2 linked regions of the Actinocorallia herbida genome follow. The protein of the gene in region 2 interacts with the protein of the main gene of each other region in a pairwise test. Links are inferred from orthologs where the notes say so. Each region holds a gene or a part of one and is shown on either strand. Other genes may lie near its edges. The genes, in order: EDD29_RS17905 and EDD29_RS23730.

The links.
Region 1: the proteins of EDD29_RS23730 (region 2) and EDD29_RS17905 interact in binary tests that used the Escherichia coli proteins (3 or more experiments, as listed by UniProt). The link is inferred for Actinocorallia herbida from one-to-one orthologs.

Annotation. Positions count from the first base shown.
Region 1 is NZ_RJKE01000001.1:3,854,123-3,863,649, reverse strand. What follows is about bases 3,787-6,737. They hold EDD29_RS17905 (SDR family NAD(P)-dependent oxidoreductase), read right to left. Parts: upstream 5,653-6,737; coding sequence 4,921-5,652; downstream 3,787-4,920. Other genes in these bases: EDD29_RS17900 (purine-cytosine permease family protein), read right to left, coding at 5,679-6,737; EDD29_RS17910 (aldo/keto reductase), read right to left, coding at 3,926-4,924; EDD29_RS17915 (polysaccharide deacetylase family protein), read right to left, coding at 3,787-3,923. Also shown: EDD29_RS17930 (alpha/beta hydrolase), read left to right, coding at 94-966; EDD29_RS46345 (hypothetical protein), read left to right, coding at 1,532-1,831; EDD29_RS46340 (hypothetical protein), read left to right, coding at 1,831-2,007; speB (agmatinase), read right to left, coding at 2,035-3,000; more of EDD29_RS17915, read right to left, coding at 3,015-3,786; more of EDD29_RS17900, read right to left, coding at 6,738-7,178; EDD29_RS17895 (isopenicillin N synthase family dioxygenase), read right to left, coding at 7,203-8,204; EDD29_RS17890 (sugar phosphate isomerase/epimerase family protein), read right to left, coding at 8,293-9,141; EDD29_RS17885 (Lrp/AsnC family transcriptional regulator), read left to right, coding at 9,346-9,527. UniProt on the Escherichia coli protein: Involved in the biosynthesis of the siderophore enterobactin (enterochelin), which is a macrocyclic trimeric lactone of N-(2,3-dihydroxybenzoyl)-serine.
Region 2 is NZ_RJKE01000001.1:5,223,655-5,233,082, forward strand. What follows is about bases 3,884-6,735. They hold EDD29_RS23730 ((2,3-dihydroxybenzoyl)adenylate synthase), read right to left. Parts: upstream 6,201-6,735; coding sequence 4,566-6,200; downstream 3,884-4,565. Other genes in these bases: EDD29_RS23725 (non-ribosomal peptide synthetase), read right to left, coding at 3,884-4,569; EDD29_RS23735 (salicylate synthase), read right to left, coding at 6,206-6,735. In the rest of the region: more of EDD29_RS23725, read right to left, coding at 1-3,883; more of EDD29_RS23735, read right to left, coding at 6,736-9,428. UniProt on the Escherichia coli protein: Involved in the biosynthesis of the siderophore enterobactin (enterochelin), which is a macrocyclic trimeric lactone of N-(2,3-dihydroxybenzoyl)-serine.

The sequences.
Region 1 (9,527 bases), 1.4 Mb from region 2 along the record:
GCCCGCCAAGGCGCGGAAACTGAGCTCTCACGGGCGGTTTTTCTCCTTTTCCTACGGTGTTCCGCGTGCTCCGGGCCGCGAGAATCGCCGACCATGGGAATCGAGATCCTCGATGAGGCGAAGCCGAACGACCGGCTCAGGCGGCTGACCGTGCACGCCGACGCGGTGCCGGGCGCGGAACTGAACATCCATGTGCTGTTGCCCCACGACTGGTCGCCGGGGGGCGGGCCGTGGCCGCTGGTGACGCTCCACCACGGCGGGCTCGACGACTCCTCCTCCTGGCTCAGGCACACCGACATCACCGAGCTCAGCCGTGCCGACGACGTCGTCATCGCCATGCCGGACGGCGGCCGGGCCGGTGGCTACGCCGACTGGAGGCGCGGCCCGCAATGGCAGACCTTCCACGTCCATGACCTGCACGCGCTCATGCGCGAGCGGTTCCAAGCCTCCGAGATCCGGGCGGTCGCCGGCGTCTCCGGAGGCGGCTACGGCGCGCTGCTCAGCGCCGCCGCCCATCCCGGCCGCTTCCGGTTCGCGGCGGCGCTGAGCGGCCCGTGCACGATCCGCACCCCGCCCGCCGCCCTCACCCTGCTCGCCGCCACGGGCATCGCCGGCCGCGTCGACCCGTTCGACATGTGGGGCGTCCCGCTCCTGCACGACCGGCACTGGCGCGCCGCCGACCCGCTGCACCTGGCCGAGGGCCTGCGCGGCACCGCCCTCTACCTGTCCTGCGGTCTCACCGGCCGCCCCGGCCCGCTCGACCCGCCCGCCCCCTGGAGCCCCGCGAACCTCGCCGAACCGATCGTCCGCTCGACGATCCGCCCGTTCCTGAGACGGCTCCGCGCCCTCGGCATCCCCATCGAGACCCACCTCTACCGCGACGGAACCCACGACTGGCCGTCCTGGCAGCGCGAACTGCACCGCGTCTGGCCGCGGCTCGTCCGCGCCGTGACGCACCCCGCCTGACGCCCGCATCGCCGCCTCCGGCCACCCGACCTCCGCGCGTCCGCCGCCTTTCCGGCGTCCCGCGCTCGAACGGGTCCCAGAGTGGGCCAGCCCCCACCCCCGCTCTACGAGACCGGACACACACTGCCCGCCCCGCGATTGGCACCCACCCGCAGCCCATCCGCCATCCCGCCCGGTCAGCGCCCCCGCCGTCCCGTAAGGGGTACGCCGTGTGGAAGTGCCTCCGCACCGTGGCTCAGCCGGCGGGTCCGGGTCGGGTACTTCCTTGGCGCAGGCCCCGTAGGAAGCCAACGCGAACCGCCGCGCCCGGTGCGGGCGCCGACCCCGGCGCCCGCACCTCCCGCCGTCCCGGGTGAGGGTGGAGGCCCAGGTCGGGAATAGGGTGTGACGCCGATGTCGAGGAGGGCCGTGATCCGGCGTCGCCGTGGCTTGCCGGCTGGGCGCGGTGGTACCCCCGGCGCCGGCGCGCGACGCCTACCTGGCCTCCGGCGGCATCGTGTTCCCGACCTTCTTCTACCTCCTGTAATTCGGGTTCGTTGAGCCGCTGCACACCGCGGTCGCCGTCGTGCTCTTCCCGATGTTCGTCCTCGCCGTCCGCCGGGCGCCCGCCCGTCCCCGGTGGACGCTCGCGGCCGAAGGCCCCGAACCCCAGCGCCGGCGGGCCCTGCTGGGCCGGCTCCTCATGATCGTCACGGGTTTCGGGCTGTTCGTCGGCGGCGCCGCCGTGTCCGTCGTCGGGCTCACCCACGTGTTCGTGCCGAGTGCTGTGGCCTTCCTCCGCACGACGCCGACGCCCTCGAAGCCGCGAGCCGCCACCTGCTGCCCTTCATCGCCCACGACCGGGCGGGCCGGGGCGGGGCACTGATGTCCGCGGGCGTGGCGATCGTGCTGCTGAGCGCCTGGGGATGGCGCCGCGGCGAGCCCTGGGTCTGGTGGTCCCTCGCCCTCTCCCGCCCCTACCTCTGCGCCGGCCGGCCCCCGTCGGTCGTCAACGGGAAGCCGGGACCCACGGCAGGTCGGAGGCCCTGGGCGTCGACCTGACGACCAGGGCTTCCTCGGGTCGGACGGTCATCGGGGGGTCGGGCAGAGGAGGGAGAGGATTTCGTAGACGACGGTGGCGGCGGCGACCGAGGTGAGTTCGGCGTGGTCGTAGGCGGGGGAGGTCTCGACCACGTCGCCGCCGATGATGTTGAGGCCGGACAGGCCGCGGAGCACTGTCAGGAGTTCACGGCCGGTCATGCCGCCGATCTCGGGGGTGCCGGTGCCGGGGGCATGGGCGGGATCGAGGACGTCGATGTCAACGGAGACGTAGACGGGGGCGTCCTGGACCCGGGCGCGGACGCGTTCGGCGACGCCGCGGGCGCCGAGGAGGTCGAATTCCGCGCAGTGCACGATGGTGAAGCCGAAACGGGCGTCGTCCTCCAGGTCTCGGGGGTCGTAGAGGGGTCCGCGGATTCCGACGTGGGCGGACGCGTCACGCAGGAGGAGGCCCTCCTCGGCGGCGCGGCGGAACGGCGTGCCGTGGGTGTACGGCTCGCCGAAGTAGGTGTCCCAGGTGTCCAGATGGGCGTCGAAGTGGATCAGGGCGATCGGGCCGTGCAGCGCGTGGGCGGCGCGCAGGGCGGGCAGTGCGATCGTGTGGTCGCCGCCGATCGTGACGGCCTTGGCGCCGTCTCCGGTCAGCTCCCGCAGGCCCGTCTCGATCTGGCCCAGGGCCGCGGAGATGTCGAAGGGGTTGCAGGCGATGTCCCCGGCGTCGACGACCTGCTGCGCGGCGAACGGCATCACGTCCTGCGCCGGGTTGTAGGGCTTGAGCAGGCGCGACCCCTGGCGTACGGCGGAGGGGCCGAACCGCGCGCCGGGCCGGTAGGAGACGCCCGAGTCGAACGGTACCCCGACGACGGCGACGTCGTGGGCGGTGACCTGGTCGAGTCGGGGCAGCCGGGCGAAGGTGGAGGGGCCCGCGAACCGCGGCACCTCCAGCGCGTCGACCTGGCCGATGACCCGGCCTTCCGGGTGGACATTCGGTCGCATGGTCGGTCCTTTCGTCAGTGTCCGGTGACGTCGAGTGCGGCCGGGACGGGCCCGGGATAGGGAGGCATCCGCTGGCTCCGCGGCGTCCATTCGCCGCGTGCGATCAGGCCTTCGACGTGCCTGGCGATCTCGTCCAGCGTCGCCACCCAGACGTCGCCGGCCGAAAGGAGTTCCTCCAGCAGCGCGACGACGCGGGTGAAGCGGGCGGGCCGTCCGGTGACGGCGGGGTGCCAGACCCCGATCCACAGGCCGCCGTAGGCACGGGCAGCGTCGACTTCGGCGCGGAAGACCTCCATGGCGCGGTCGGGGGCGCGGGTGGTGGCGTAGTAGTCGAACTCGAAGCTCTGCACGTACTGGGGCCAGTCGTCGTTGGCCCAGTCGACCGGCAGCTCGACGATGCTTCCGGCGGGGGTGTCCAGCAGATACGGGACGTCGTCGCCCATGAGGCTCGAGTCGTAGCGGAATCCGGCTTCGGCCAGCACCCGCGCGGTGTGCTCGGAGAACCCGTAGGTCGGGGCCCGCCAGCCGGAAGGGCGCTTTCCGGTGAGCCGCTCGGCGAGTTCCAGGCTGCGGCCGAGCCAGTCCCGTTCCTGCTCGATCGAGGAGTGCTCGTAGGAGAGCTCGTGGATGTAGCCGTGCAGGCCGATCTCGTGGCCGCCGTCCAGGATGCTCTCCAGGACGGCCGGGTAGCGTTCCATGCACCAGGCCGGGACGAAGAAGGTCTGCTCGATCCCGAGCCTGCGGTACTCGCGGGTGATGCGCGGGACCGCGATCTGGTCGTAGCCGAAGTACGACAGGGCCGAGACGCGCCGGTGCGCCGTGTCGGGCAGCGCCGCGAACAGGGAGCTCTCGGCGTCGACGTCGAAGGTGACGGCGGCGGCGCAGCGGGCGCCGCCGGGCCACGGCGGCGGGTTGTCGATCATGTTCACCACTCCACGAATTCCGGTGCGGACGCACTCCAGGAGAGCCTGTCCAATCTGTCCAGCTCGGCCGGGGTCAGGGTGAGGTTGGCCGCCTGCCATGCCTCGGCGAGCTGCCCGATGGTGTCCGGGCCGACGATCGTCGCGGTGACCCCGGGCTGGGCCAGGGTCCACGCCAGGGACACGGACGCGACGGACGTCGTGCGCGCGGCGGCGATCTCGTCCAGCGCCGCCAGCAGGGCCCAGCCCTCGGGCGTGCGGTACTGCTCGACGAACCCGCCGCGAGCGGCGCCGCCGGAGTCGTCCGGCCGGTGCGCCCCGGCCAGGAAGCCGCTGGCGAGGCTGGAGTAGGTGACGATGCCGAGCCCCTCCCGCACCGCGACGGCCTGGAGCCGGTCCTCGTACTCGGCCCGGTTGAGCAGGTTGTAGCGCGGCTGCTCCACCGCGACCCGGGTGGCCGACTCCAGCAGCGGCGTCAGTTGGTCGCCGAAATCGGCGAAGCCACAGAAGTTGGACGTCGCGGCGTGGCCGATCTTCCCGGCGGCCTGGAGTTCGCCGAAGACGTCGAGCCAGTCCGGGTCGGCGTCAGGGTCGGGCCAGTGCGCGTACAGGACGTCCACGTGGTCGGTGCGCAGCCTGCGCAGGCTGTCCTCGACGGCCCGGACGATGTGCCGCCGGGTGAGGCCCTCGCCGTCCTCGCCCTCCCACATGCGGGCTCTCACCTTGGTCTCGACGACCATCCGATCCCGCAGGCCCCGGTCTGCCAGCCACCGTCCGACGATGTCCTCGCTGACGCCGACGAAGGGCCGGCTGACCGCGAAGGACTCGACGCTCTGGTCGCCGCCGTACATGTTCGCGGTGTCGATGAGGTTGCCACCCATCTCCGCGTAGGCGTCCAGGATCCGGAACGCGGCGACGTCGGGGACCGTCCAGCCGAACTGCATCGTGCCGAGCGCGACCGGCGAGACGGCCAGCCCCGTGCGCCCCAGCGGCCTGCGGCTCACGCGATCACCTGCCCGCCGTTGACCGCGAGGTCCTGGCCGGTCACGTAGGAGGCGGCCGGGGAGGCCAGGAAGGCGACGACCCTGGAGATCTCGGCCGCGTCCCCCCAGCGGCCCAGCGGGATCGATCTGCAGTCCTCGGCGATCTCCGCGGGGCCGTAGTCGGCGGCCATCCGCGTCGGGACGCTGCCGGGCGCCACCGAGTTGACGTTGATGCCCTCGGGGCCCAGTTCGACCGCCAGGTTCCGGGCGAAGGAGACGAGCGCCCCCTTGGCCGCGCAGTAGGCGTGGCCGAAGCCCGGCCCGCGCTGCGCCCACATCGAGGAGATGACGACGATGCGGGGCGCCGCGCTGCGCCGCAGCCAGGGCAGCGCGGCCCGGATCAGGTTGCGGGCGCCGCCGACGTGGACGGCGAAGGTCCGTTCCCAGTCCGCGTCGTCGGTGTCGGCCAACCCCTGGACGGTGTGGATCGTTCCCGCGTTGGACACGACGGCGTCGATGCCGTCGAGTTCGGCCGCGAGCCGGGCCACGGCCTGCTCCACCTGGTCGCGGGCCGACACGTCCGCGACGGCCGTCGCGATCCCGAGGTCGGCGCCCGTCTTGGCGAGCAGGTCGGCGTCCAGGTCGATCGCGCCGACGAGGGCGCCCTGCGCGCACAGTTCGGCGCAGTGCGCCCGGCCCAGGCCCTGTGCGGCCCCGGTGACGATGATCTTGCTGCCTGCGAGACTCATGCTCTCCTCTTTCTCTCTTCGGCCGGTCAGCGGGCGACCGCGTCGGCGAGGGGGCGCGGCTCCTCGGCCGCGTTGGCCGAGCCGAAGCGGGGGCCCCGCGGCCCGTGGACATAGGCCGGTTCCGGTGCGACGACCAGGAACACCGTGTACAGCACGGCCGCCGTCAGCCCGGCCGACAGGAAGCTCAGGTCGACGCCGCCCGCCGCGTTCGCCCACGGACCGGTGAAGACCGGCGGCGCGGCGCCGAACAGGACGCCGATGACGGACGCGGGCAGCCACGCCGCCACCGCCCGCCAGTTGAACCCGGCGGTGAACCAGTACCGGCCGCCCCGCTGGCCGCGGGTGAAGACCTGGAGGTCGTCGGGGTGGTAGTGGCCGCGCCGGACGACGTAGCCGATGGTCAGGATCACGATCCAGGGCGTCGTCACGATGACGAGCAGGATGAGGAACGCGCTGACGGCCGCGGCGGCGTCCCAGACGAAGGCGCCGAGGTACACGAACGCGACGGCGACGACCGCGATCGCCGCGGTGGCGGTGACCCGGCTGAGCCGCGGGATCAGCGACGAGGTGTCCAGGCCCGTCCCGTACAGACCGACCGCGGCCTGGGCGCAGCCCGCGACGAGGCCGAGCAGGATGATGCCCGGCAGGTACCAGGCGGGAGAGGCGGCGACGAGGTCGGGGACGAAGACGCCGGTCGCGGACGCGGGAAGCGAGGACGCGATGAACGCGCCCCACAGGGACGGCAGGGCGATCCCGGCGAACCCCCCGAAGCCGGTCGCGGCGACGACGGAGGCAGTGGAGTGTTCATCCGGGTCGATGTAGCGGGCCCAGTCGCCGATGAACGGTCCGTAGGAGATGACGGTCGAGGCCACGACCAGGGCGCTCAGCGTCCAGGTCGGCCAGAAGCCGCCGAGCAGCGGCTCGTCGCTCGTCGTCCCCGCCGTGAAGTCCGGCGCGAAGGCGATCACGCCGGCGAGCATCACGACGGTCATGATCGGGACCATGATCCGGCTCTGCACCTTGAGCAGCGCGTGGATGCCCCAGATCGACACCAGCAGCACCAGCATCGCGATCAGGGCGTAGCCGACCGCGCGGGCAGGGGCCCCGGCCTCGAAGCCGAAGATCCGCCCCAGCGTGGAGACGAGCGCGTCGCCGCTGGTCCAGAGGGTCACCGCGACGAATCCGAACGCGGAGAACAGGGACAGCATGGTGCCGATGAACCGGCCGCCGACACCGAAGTGGGCGCCGCTGGAGACCGCGTTGTTGGTGCCGGTGCGCGGGCCGAACAGGCCCATCGGGGCGAGCACCAGCCCGCCGAGCGCACCGCCGGCGAGGATCGCCCAGAAGGCGGCCCACCAGCCGAGCCCGAAGGCGATGGGCAGCGCGCCGACCACGATCACGCCGAACGTCAGGTCGGAGCCGTAGAGGACCGCGAAGATGCTGCGCGGGGAGTAGGAGCGTTCGGCGGCGGGGACGGTGTCGATACCGCGCCGCTCGATGCCGCTCGTCGGGGGGTTGCCTGACATCGTGGTGCCTCCCTGAGGGCTTGGTCAGTCGGTGATGGGACGGCCGAAGCCGGAGGCCTGGGCGTGCGCGCCTTCGGGCAGCCGGAGCTCGCCCGCCGCGACCCGCGCCTTGAGGTAGTCGTAGCTCTGGATGATCTGCGCCCACAGGTGCTCACCGGCCACGAGGCCGGCGCGTGCAGGCCGGTCGGGGGTGACGAACCTGGGCAAAGGCTCCACCGGCGTGAAGTAGTCGACGTTGAAGAAGAGCGGGAAGGAGTAGCGCTCCTCCTGCACCTTGCGGACGCGGTGCGTCGTGGACACGAACTCGCCGTTGGTCCACAGCTCGAGCATGTCGCCGATGTTGACGACGAAGGCGCCGTCCACCGGCGGGGCGTCGATCCACTCCCCCGCGCCGTTGAGCACCTCCAGGCCGGGCGCGGTCGGGTGGAGCAGGGTGAAGCACTCGTAGTCGGTGTGCGCGCCGATGCCCGGACGGTCGACGGCGTCGGCGTCGTACGGGTAGTGGATCATCCGCAGCGCGCTGGGCGCCTTGGTGACGTGCCGGGCGAACAGCTCGGGATCCTCGCCGAGGGCCAGCGCGAACAGCCGGAACAGGCGCTTGCCGACGTCGAGCACCGCCGCGTAGTAGGCGCTCGCGGCCTCGCGGAAGCCCGCCAGCTCGGGCCAGAGGTTGGGGCCGAGCAGCGGGACGCCGGCGAGGCGGTCCGGATCGTCGGCGGGCAGGTCGAGGGCCAGGTTGAACGCCTCCTTGCGGTCGACGGTGCCGCCGGAGAAGACCTCCTCTCCCTCGGGCACGTAGCCCCGGTGGTTGGGCGAGAGCCGGATCCAGCTGTGCCTCTTCTCCTGGTCCGGCAGCGCGAAGAACCGGTCCGCCGCGTCCTCCAGGGCGATGAACAGCTCGGGGGCGACGCCGTGGCCGCTGACGTACATGAAGCCGACCTCGCGGGCGGCGCGGCCGAGACGCTCGGCCGCCTCCTGCGGGTCTCCGCTGATATCGATGATGGGAAGCTCGGTGAAATCGCTCATTTACCGGTCCTGGTGCTGGGGCCCGCGAGGCGCGGGAATCGGGCGGTCGCCCCGTCCCGGTGCGGGACGAGGGGGTCGGTGGGGACGCTCATGCGGGCACGGTCTCGGCGAACAGTTCCTCGGCCCAGGAGCGCAGGACCAGGGACTCCGCCCACCGGTCGGACAGCTCCCGGCCGTCCGGGCCGGTGACCGGGTAGGGCAGGGTGCCCAGTTCGCACAGGAAGACGCAGTCGTCGTTCTCGCCGCGCTCCCGCCACGCGGCGAACGCGCGCTCCCACCAGCGGCGGAACCGCGCGACGGCCGGGGCGTGCTGGGGGAAGGCCAGCGGGACCTGGATCTGCTCGCGCGTGGCGACCCGGCCCTGCACCGACCCCCCGTGCGCGAGCAGCGTCGCGATCTGCTCCTCGACCCGGGGTTCGTCGAGGTCGGGCAGCTCGTTGCCCACGACGTAGTGGGACAGGTCGAGCGCGAGCCGCACCTCCGGGACCCGCTCGACGAGCCGGGCGGTGAAGCCAAGGTCGTTCGTGAGCGTGTACCGGTGGGTCTCCAGATGCATCGGCAGGCCCGCCGCCTCGGCCTCCTCCATCCAGGAACCGACGAGGACCGCGGCGTCGTCCACCGTCTCGGGGAACACCTGCCCGCAGACCACGACGAGTTCCGCGCCGACCTCCGCGGCGTACCGGAGCCCTTCGGCGAGCGGCCTGGTCTCGGTGACGAAGACCGTCACCGAGACGCGCAGCCCGGCGTCGCGCAGCAGCGGCTCGATGACGTGCGGCGGGGGCGTCTTCACCGGCGAGAAGGTGTCGATCCCGACTCCGGCGAACCCCGCCTCGGCGACCCGCCGGACGCGCTCCTCCAGCGGCCAGGGCGCCGCGCCCCGCCAGGGCAGACCCTCCATCGCCCACAGCGACTGGAACACCGACAACGTGTGGGGCACCGCGAACTCCCGACTTACGAACTTTGATGATCACTAGCTTGTCGCTGTGAATGTGGTGACAAGTTAGGCCAGGAACTTACGATTCAACACTGGCGAAACATGATTCCCGCAAATGTTTACGTGCGCGAAACGCGTGCCGGGACGGGTGCTGGGAACCTTGAGATCATCGGCGCACCTCAACCTCCAGGACGGGACAATCTCCGGATGACCGAAGACACGCGGCCCCGCCTCGACGAGCTGGACGTCGCGCTCATCAGGGAGCTGCAACGCGACGGCCGAGCGACGCACGAGGCGTTGTCCCAGGTCCTCGGCCTTTCCCGTCCTGCGGCACGCACCCGGATGCTGCGCCTGCTGGACTCCGGGATGGTGCGGATCCTCGCGGTCGT
Region 2 (9,428 bases):
CGGCGTGCGGCCGCCCGCGCCCGCGCCGGACGAGTGCCGGACGAGCGCGTCGAGGGCCCGGGTCCAGCGGGCGGCGAGCGCGGCGGTCTCGGCCTCGGTGAACAGGCCCTCGGCGTACATGAAGTGCGCGGTCAGGCGGGGTCCCTCGGGGGTCTCCTCGGTGACGGCGTTGACGACGAGTCCCGCGGGCAGGGCCATGTCGGGCGCGTAGGCGGCGCCCAGGCCGTCGCGGGCGATCCGCCAGCCGCCGTCGGGGGCGTCGAAGCGGCCCAGGTAGTTGAAGCCGAGGCGCGGCTCGGGCAGCGGGCTCAGCTCCGCCTTGCCGACCGGATCGAGGTGGCGGAGCATGCCGTAGCCGATGCCGTGGTCGGGCAGCGACCGCAGATGCTCCTTCACCCGCTTGACCAGGGCTCCGGCGGCCGGTCCCCCGGCGAGCGCCTCGGCGAGGTCGAGCCCGGAGGCGTCGAGCCGTACGGGGTGCTGAGCGGTGAACCAGCCGACGGTCCTGGACGGGTCGGCGCCGGGCACCGCGGCCTCCCGCCGTCCGTGCCCTTCCAGCAGGACCGAGGCGGAGTGCGCGCCGCCCTCGGCGAGCGCCAGGGCGAGGCCGGCGAGGAGCACGTCGTCCACGCCCGCGAAGAACGCGGCGGGCACGTCGGTGAGGACCGCCTTCGTCGTGGCGGCGGAGAGCCGGACGGTGGAGGTCCGGACGGTCGCCCAGGTGTCGCGGGCCGGGTCGGCGCGGCGGGCGCCGAGGTCCGGGTCGGGACCGGCGAGGATCTCCCGCCAGACCGGCAGTTCGGCCGCGCGGGACGCGGCCCGCGCGGCGAGCCCGTCGGCCCAGGTCCGGAAGGAGGTCGGCACCGGCGCGAGCGCGGGCTTGCGGCCCGCGGCGGCGTCCCGGTAGGCGGTGGCCAGGTCCTCCACGAGGATGCGCCAGGACACGCCGTCCACGACGAGGTGGTGGGCGACCAGGAGCAGCGCGGACGCTTCGGGGCCGTCCAGCCGGACGGCCTCCAGCACGCGCCCGTCGGCGGGCGCGAGCCGGGCCACGGCCGCCTCCCGCTCTCGGGCGACGGTCGCCCCGGACGGGTCCGCGGCGACGCGGCGGCGCAGTACCTCGGCCGCGGCGACCGCGCCCGGCGGGCGGAACTCCAGCGAGCCGCCGAACGGGCCCGATCTGTCGAGCCTGGCGCGCAGAGCGTCGTGGTGGTCGAGGAGCGCCTGAACGGCCAGGTCGAGCGCGGCCCCGTCGATCCCGGCGGGCAGGTCGACGAGGACCCACATGTGGTGGGCGTCGCCGAGGGCGCCGCGCTCGGCGAACGCCCGGACGATGGGCGTCGCGGTGACGGGCCCGCTCCCGGAGGCGTCGGCGGCGGGCGCGGCGGGCTCGGCGTCCAGGGGGACCGCGACGCGGGCGAGTTCGGTGACGGTCCGGTGCGCGAACACCTCGCGCGGGGTGATCTTCCACCCCTCCTTGCGGGCCCGTCCGACGAGCCGGATGGCGACGATGCTGTCGCCGCCGAGCGCGAAGAACGACTCGTCCAGGCCGACCGCGGGGCGGCCGAGGACGTCGGCGAACAGCCGGGCGAGGGCCGCCTCCGCCGCCGTCGCGGGCTCCCTCGCCGGGCCGTCGGCGGCCTCTTCCTCGCCGAAGGACGGCTTGGGAAGGGCGCGCTTGTCCGCCTTTCCGGACGGCGACAGCGGCAGCGCGTCCAGCACGGTGAAGGCGGCGGGCACGAAGTGCTCGGGCAGCACGGCGGCCACGTGCGCGCGCAGCGCCTCGGCCTCGGGGACCGTGCCTTCGGCCGCGACGACGTAGGCCGCGAGGTACCGGCCGGACGGGCCGTCGTCGCGGGCCGCCACGACCGCCTCGGCGACCGACGGATGCCCGAGCAGCACCGCCTGGATCTCGCCGGGCTCGATCCGGAAGCCCCGGATCTTCACCTGCTCGTCGGCCCTGCCGAGGAACTCCAGCGCCCCGGACGGCAGCCTCCGCACGAGGTCGCCGGTCCGGTACAGCCTCGCGCCGGGTGCCCCGAACGGGTCGGCGACGAACCGGGTCGCGGTCTGGCCGGGCCGGTCGAGGTAGCCGCGGGCGAGCTGCACGCCCCCGACGTACAGCTCGCCGGGCGCGCCGACGGGCGCGAGCCGCAGCGCGTCGTCCAGCACATGGCAGACGGTGTGGTCGACGGGCGAGCCGACGGGCACCGAGCCCGTCGCGACGGGCTCTCCGTCCGTCAGCGGCACCGGGTGCAGGAGGCAGCCGACGGTCGTCTCGGTCGGCCCGTACTCGTTGATCACGTCGAGTCCGGCGGCCGGACGCCATCGCTCCAGCGCCTCCCCGCGCAGTTCCTCGCCCGCGATGACGAGGGTGCGCGGCCCTGCGCCGGCGAAGCGGACCGACGGCAGCAGCGGCAGATGGCTCGGCGTGATCTTCAGGAAGGTCGCCGCGCCCGCCGCGCTCCCCAGCCCCTCGGGCTCGCACGGCTCGACCGTGCCGCCCGCGGCGAGGGTGCCCTGGAGCGGGGTGACGGTGAAGTCGAAGGACAGCGAGGAGTGCACGAGGGTGTGCCCGGTGAGGCCGGGGAAGCGGCGCAGCGCCCAGCCGAGGTGCGCGCTCAGCGCCCGCTGGGAGACGACGACCCCCTTGGGGGTGCCGGTGGAGCCCGAGGTGTAGATGACGTAGGCCGGGTGGTCGGGCAGCAGCGGCGCGGTCCGGTCGGCGTCGGTGAGGTCGGCGCCGGACAGCCCGGCGAGGCGGGCCCGGGTCGCCGGGTCGTCCAGCAGGAGGACAGGCGGCCCGGCGGGGAGCGCGGAGGCCGCCTCGGCGGTGGTGACCAGCAGCGCGGGCCGGGCGTCCGACAGCATGAGCGCGATCCGGTCGGCCGGGTAGGCCGGGTCCACGGGCACGTAGGCGGCGCCGGCCTTGGCGATGGCCAGGACCGCCTCGACCATGGCGGCCGAGCGCGGCACGCCCAGCGCCACGAGCGTCTCCGGGCCCGCGCCGTGCGCGACGAGCAGCCGGGCCAGCCTCGCCGCGCGCTCATCGAGTTCGGCATAGGTGGTCGGCACGCCGTCGTCGAGGACGGCGACCGCGTCGGGCGCCGCGGCGCGGCGTTCCGCGAACAGCTCGGTGAACGGCCGCTCCTCCACCGGGAAGCCGTCCGTCGCGTTGCACTCGCCGAGCAGCCGGGCGCGTTCGGGCAGCGCCTCCAGCGCGCGCAGCGGCCGGTCGGGCTCGGCGAGCAGGGCGTCCAGCAGCGCGTCGAGGTGGCCGAGCATGCCGGTGACGGCCTCGGCCGCGCCGGACGCGGCCGGGTGGTTGGCCTCGACGGACAGGTCGTCGCCGTCGGTCTCGACCGCGACGGTCAGGTCGAAGCGCACGTCGTCGCCGGGCACGTGACGGCGCGCGACGGCGAGTCCGGCGGCCCGGAAGGGCTCCAGGACGGGCGCGCGCAGCGACAGCACGACCGAGAACAGGCCCGTCGCCGCGCGGGTCCGGTCGGGGTCGACGGCCCGGGCGACCTCGTCGAGGTCGAGGTCCTGGTGGGTGTAGGCGCCGACGCAGACGGCCTTGGCGCGGGCGAGGAGGGTCGCGAAGGTGTCGTCGGGCGCGACGGTCATCCGCAGCGGGATCGTGTTGCCGAGGTAGCCGATGACCTCGTCGCCGCCCGGGACGTCCCGGTTGACGACGGGCGCGCCGATGACGAGGTCGGCCGCGCCGGTGTGCCGGTGCAGCAGTTCGGTGACCGCGGCCAGGAGCACCATGAACACGGTCGTGCCGCGCTCGCGGGCGAGGCCGCGGACCCGCGCGGCGGTGCCCGGCAGCAGGCCGCGCGCCTGGTCGGTGCCGCCCGCCGACCGGTCGGCGCCGGTGAGGTCCGGCAGCGCCAGCGGCTCGGGCAGCGGTTCGAGCACGCCCCGCCAGTGCGCCAGCCCCGCCTCGGCGTCCGGCGCGGGCATGGCGAGGGCGACCTCGGCGAACTGCCGCGCGGGCGGGAGCGCGACACCCCGGTAGAGGGCGAGGAGCTCGCCGTAGAAGACGGCGGACGTGCCGTCGTCCCAGGCGATGTGGTGGGCGACCACGAGGAACGTCGCGGTGTCCGGGCCCGTCACGTAGAGGCCGACGCGCAGCGGGGAGTCCGCGGCGAGGTCGAACGGGGAGGCCGCGAGCGCGGCGCACAGGTCGCCGACCACTGCGGGGGCCGCGGCGCGGCGGTCCACGACGGGCGGCAGTTCGGGGTGGACGACCTGGCGGACCCGGCCGTCCTCGCCCATCCGGTAGGTGGTGCGCAGGATGTCGTGCCGGGCGACGAGGCCGTGGACCGCGGCGATGAGCGCGTCGGCGTCGAGCGGGCCGGTCAGGTCGAGCGCGATGCGGACGTTGTAGCCGGTGGTGGCGGGGTCGAGCTGCTGGAGCGACCACATGCGGTGCTGTCCGCCCGCGACGGGCAGCGCGCCGCCGGCCGGGGCGACGGCCGCGGCGGGCGCGTCGGCGAGGTCGCGTTCGGCCAGGCGGCGGCGCAGCAGCGCGCGGCGCAGGGCCGCGGAGTCCTGGGTGCTCACGGACGGGGCCCTTCTTCACTGGTGAGGCGGGCGACGAGGTCCCGCTTGCTGATCTTGCCGACGGCGGTGAGGGGCAGTTCGGGCAGCACGACCAGGCGGTCGGGCAGCTTGAACCGGGCCACGCCCAGCGCCGTCAGGTGGGCCTTGAGTTCTTTGAGCCTGGGCGGCCGCTCGGCTCCGGCGGCCGGGACGACGACGGCGCACAGCCGCTCGCCCAGGTCGGCGTCGGGCAGACCGATGACCGCGGCGAGACCGACGGCGGGGTGGGCGAGGAGCAGGTCCTCCAGCTCGGTCGCCGGGACCTTCTCGCCGCCCCGGTTCACCACGTCCTTGATCCGCCCCTCGACGACGAGGTGCCCGGTCGGGGTGCGGCGCACGAGGTCTCCGGTGCGGAAGAAGCCGTCGGGGGTGAAGGCCGTGGTGTTGTACGCCTCGGCCCGGTAGTAGCCGCGCAGCGTGTAGGGGCCGCGGGTGAGGAGTTCGCCGATCTCGCCGTCCGGGACGTCGGAGCCGTCGTCGGGGTCCACCACGCGGACCTCGTCGGACGGGCTGAGCGGGCGGCCCTGGGTCGTCGCGACGGTCTCGAAGGGATCGTCGGCGCGGGTGAAGTTGAGCAGGCCCTCGGCCATGCCGAACACCTGCTGGAGGTCGCAGCCGAGCGCGCCGGGCAGCCGCCGCGCGAGGTCGGTGTCGCACTTGGCCCCGCCGACCTGGACCAGGCGCAGGCTCGACAGGTCGAGCCGCGACCAGGCCGCGGCGTCGGCCCACAGCCGGGCGAGCGGCGGCACCAGCGCGGTGACGGTGACCCGCTCGCGCTCGACCAGCGCGAACGCGGTGTCGGGGCTGGGGCTCTCGGTCATGACGAGGGTGCCGCCCACGCCGAGCACGCCGAGCACGCCGGGACATGCGAGCGGGAAGTTGTGCGCGACGGGCAGGGCGACGAGGTAGCGGTCGGCCTCGGTCAGCCCGCACACCTCGGCGGCGGCGCGCGCGTTGTAGGCGTAGTCGTCGTGGGTGCGCGGGATGAGCTTGGGCCGTCCGGTGGTGCCGCCGGAGATGAGCAGCACCGCGACGTCCGAGGGCGCGACGGGCACGGCGTCCTCCGGCCCGGCCGGGTCGCCGGACACGTCGGCGAGCGCCGTGTAGGGCCCCGGGTCGCCGAGGACGAGGACCTGCCTGACGCTCGGCACCGCCGCGACGACCTCGGCGGCCAGGTCCCGGTAGTCGAAGCCCTCCCGGACGTCGGCGATGACGTATCCGACGGCCTGCGACAGCTCGGCGAGGTGCAGGATCTCGGTGCGGCGGTGCGCGGGCAGCGCCAGCACCGGCACCGCGCCGATCCGCAGCAGCCCGAACAGCAGGACGACGAACTCGGCGGTGTTCGGCAGCTGCACCACGAGGCGGTCGCCGGACCGGACGCCCAGCGCGAGCAGGCCCGCGGCCCGCTCGGCCGCGCGCCGGTCCAGGTCCCGGTAGCTCAGCCGCTCGTCGCCGGACACGACCGCGGTCGCGTCACCGGAGCGCTTCGCCCAGGCGGCGAGCAGCCCGCCGAGCGTCTCGCCGCGCCACAGCCCGGCCGCGCGGTAGGCGCGCGCGGTCTCCTCGGGCCAGCCGACGGTCCCTTCCAGCAGGCCGGTCACGCCGCGCCCTCCTCGTCCATCAGCGCCAGCACCTCGGCGTCGGTCATCGACTCGATCTCCCAGACCACCGCGGCGATCTCCTCGAGCCGTCCCGGCCTCGCCTGGCCGCGCACCAGCGCGGCGGCGAGCCCGGCGACGGTCGGCGCGCCGAACAGCGCGCGGACCGAGAGGGACGCGGTGTCCAGCAGGTCGCGCAGCCGGGCGATGATCGCGGTCGCCAGGACCGAGTCGCCGCCGACCGCGAAGTACTCCTCGCGGGCGCCGAGCCCGTCCAGGCCGAGCGTCTGCCGCCAGACGAGCGCGATGACCTCCTCCAGTGCGCCGGACGGGGCGGGCCCCCGGTCCGGGCCGCCGGCCTCGGCCGCGAGCGCGGCGGCGACGGCCCTGCGGTCGATCTTGCGGTTGGGGGTGAGCGGCAGGGCGTCGAGCACGGTGATCCGGCCCGGCACCATGTGCGGCGGGAGCAGACCGCGCGCCCGCTCGGCGATCCGCGCGGCGACGCCTTCGGGCGCGCCCGGGACCGGGACCACCGCCGCGCCGAGGACGGGCGCGGAGCCCGTGCCGACGATCGCCGCCGCCGCGGCGGACGCCTCGGGGTCGGCGGCCAGCGCGGCCTCGACCTCGCCCAGCTCGATCCGGAAGCCCCGGATCTTCACCTGATCGTCGCGGCGGCCGAGGAACTCGAGGCCGCCGTCGGGCCGGTAGCGCGCGAGGTCGCCCGTCCGGTACCAGCGGCCGCCCTCGTGTTCGACGAACCGGTCGGCGGTGCGCGCGGGATCGGCGCGGTAGCCGTGCGCGACGCCCGCGCCGCCGATCCACAGCTCGCCGGGCACCCAGTCGGGCCGGTCGGTCCCCGCGGCGTCCACGACGCGGCAGCGCACATTGCCCAGCGGGACGCCGTAGGGCACCGAGTGCCAGTCGGCCGGGACGTCCCCGGCGACCTCGAGGAAGGTCGAGTGGATGGCGGTCTCGGTGGTGCCGCCGAGCGCGGTGAACCGGCAGCGGGGCGCGGCCGCGGCGAGCCGGGCGGGCAGATCGGTGCCGACCCGGTCGCCGCCGAGCAGCACCGCGCGCAGCGTCGAGCCGAGCGGTACGCCGGCGGCGAGCAGCATGTCGAGCAGCGCGGGCACGCAGTTGAGGATCGTGACGCCGTGTTCGGCGACGAGCGCGCCCCAGCCCTCGGCGTCCCGCCGGTCCTCGGTGACGGGCACGACCGCGCCGCCCACCGACAGCGGGGCGAACAGGTCGAACACCGACAGGTCGAAGTCCAGCGCGGACAGCCCGAGCGTCCGGTCCGCGGGGCCGAGCCCGTACCGGTCGATCAGGTCCTCGATCGTGGCCATCGCCGCGCGGTGCGGGACCTCGACGCCCTTCGGCTCGCCGGTCGAGCCCGAGGTGAACAGGATGTAGGCGGTCGTCTCCTCCGGAACCGCGAGGGGCCCGGCGAGCGGCGCGGCCGTCAGCGCCTCGGCCGGCCGAAGGGTCTCCGGCCCGCCCGTCTCGGCGAGGACGACCCGGTGGCCGGTGCGGGCGGCGATCCGGGCGGCGCGCGCCTCCGGCTGCTCCACCCCGATCGGGACGTAGGCCGCCCCGGCGGCCAGCACACCGAGGACCGCGGCGACCTGGTCCGGCCCCTTGGGCAGCGTCACCGCCACGGGATCGCCCGGCCGCACGCCGCGCGCGGTCAGCGCCCCGGCGACGCGCAGCGCCCGGTCGGCCAGCTCCCCGTAGGTGACGGTCTCCGCGCCGAGCAGCGCGGGCGCGTCCGGCGCGGTGCGGGCACGGGCGAAGAACCCGTGGTGCAGCAGCGCGCCGGAGCGGGGCCGGTCGGTGGCGTTGACGCGGGCGCGGCGCTCGCGCTGGCCCTCGGGCAGGAACCCTCCGGCGGCCTCCCGCCAGGCGGCGGGATCGGCGGCGAGCCTGCGGACGAGGCCGGTGAACGCGGCGAACATGGCGTCCGCGACGCCGTCCGCCAGTTCGTCCTCCCGGCAGTCCCAGTTGACGAGCAGCCCGCCGTTCAGCTCGGTGATCTGGGCGTCCAGCAGCACCTGCGGGCCCTGGGAGATGATCCAGGCGGGCTCGCCGAACCGCCCGCGCACCTCGGCGTCGAAGAGCTCGCCGAGACCCAGCGCGCTGGTGAACACCACGGGCGCGAGGACCTGCTCGCCGTGCAGGCGGGTGAGGTCGCGCAGCACCTCGACCCCGGTGTAGTCGGCGTGCGCGGTGTCGGCGTGCATCCGGGCCTGGACCCGCCGGGCCCGGTCGGCGAACGCCTCGGGCGCCGAGAGGTCCACCTCCAGCAGGACCGACCCGGTGAAGTCGCCGACCAGGCCCGCGACGTCCGGGTGGACCGGCTCGCGGTCGAACAGCGGCACGTTGAGCAGGAAGCGCGGCTCGGCGCTCCACGCCCCGATCACCTCGGCGAACGCGCTCGCCACGGCCATCGCGGGGGTGACGCCGTGGGCGCGCGCCGCGGTCTCGAGCGCGGCCTTCTCCCCGGCCGTCAGCGTGACCGCGCGGCGGGTGACCCGCGGCGGCCCGTCGGGGGCGTGCGGTGTGCGGGGCAGGTCGGGCGCGCCGGGCAGGGACGGCAGCCGGTCGCGCCACCACTCGGCGGCGCGCCGCGCGGACTCGGCGCGGGCGGCGGGACGGGCCGCGCGATAGGACGGGTAGTCGTAGGCGAGCGGTGGTAGGCCCGCGTCCGGGTCGGCGTAGAAGCGGGCGAGGTCGGCGAGCAGGATGCGGTAGCTGACGGCGTCGGCGGCGACCATGTCGACGTCCAGGTGCAGCCGGGTCCGGCCGCCGGGCAGCAGGGTCAGCGCGGTGGCGAACACCTCGCCCGCCTCGATGTCCAGCATCTGGTGGGAGTACCGGTCGCGGATCGCGGCGAGTTCCGCCTCTCGCTCGGCGCCGGGGAGACCGCGCAGGTCGTGCACGGTGAGCCCGCGCCACCCCGAGGTCTCCGCGACGTGCTGGCGACCGTTGTCGGTGACGACGACGCGCAGCATCGCGTGCCGGGCGACGAGCCGCTCGATCGCGGCGCGCAGCCGTGCGGGGTCGACCTCGGCGCCGTCGAACTCGGTGTAGAGGTGGGCGGCGACTCCGCCGAGCCGCTGGCCCGAGCCACGGCCCACCCAGTAGGCGTGCTGGAGGACGGCGAGGGGGAAGGTCCCGTCATCGTCGGCGGACGCGCCGGCCGCCACGGGCTCGGGCCCGGGT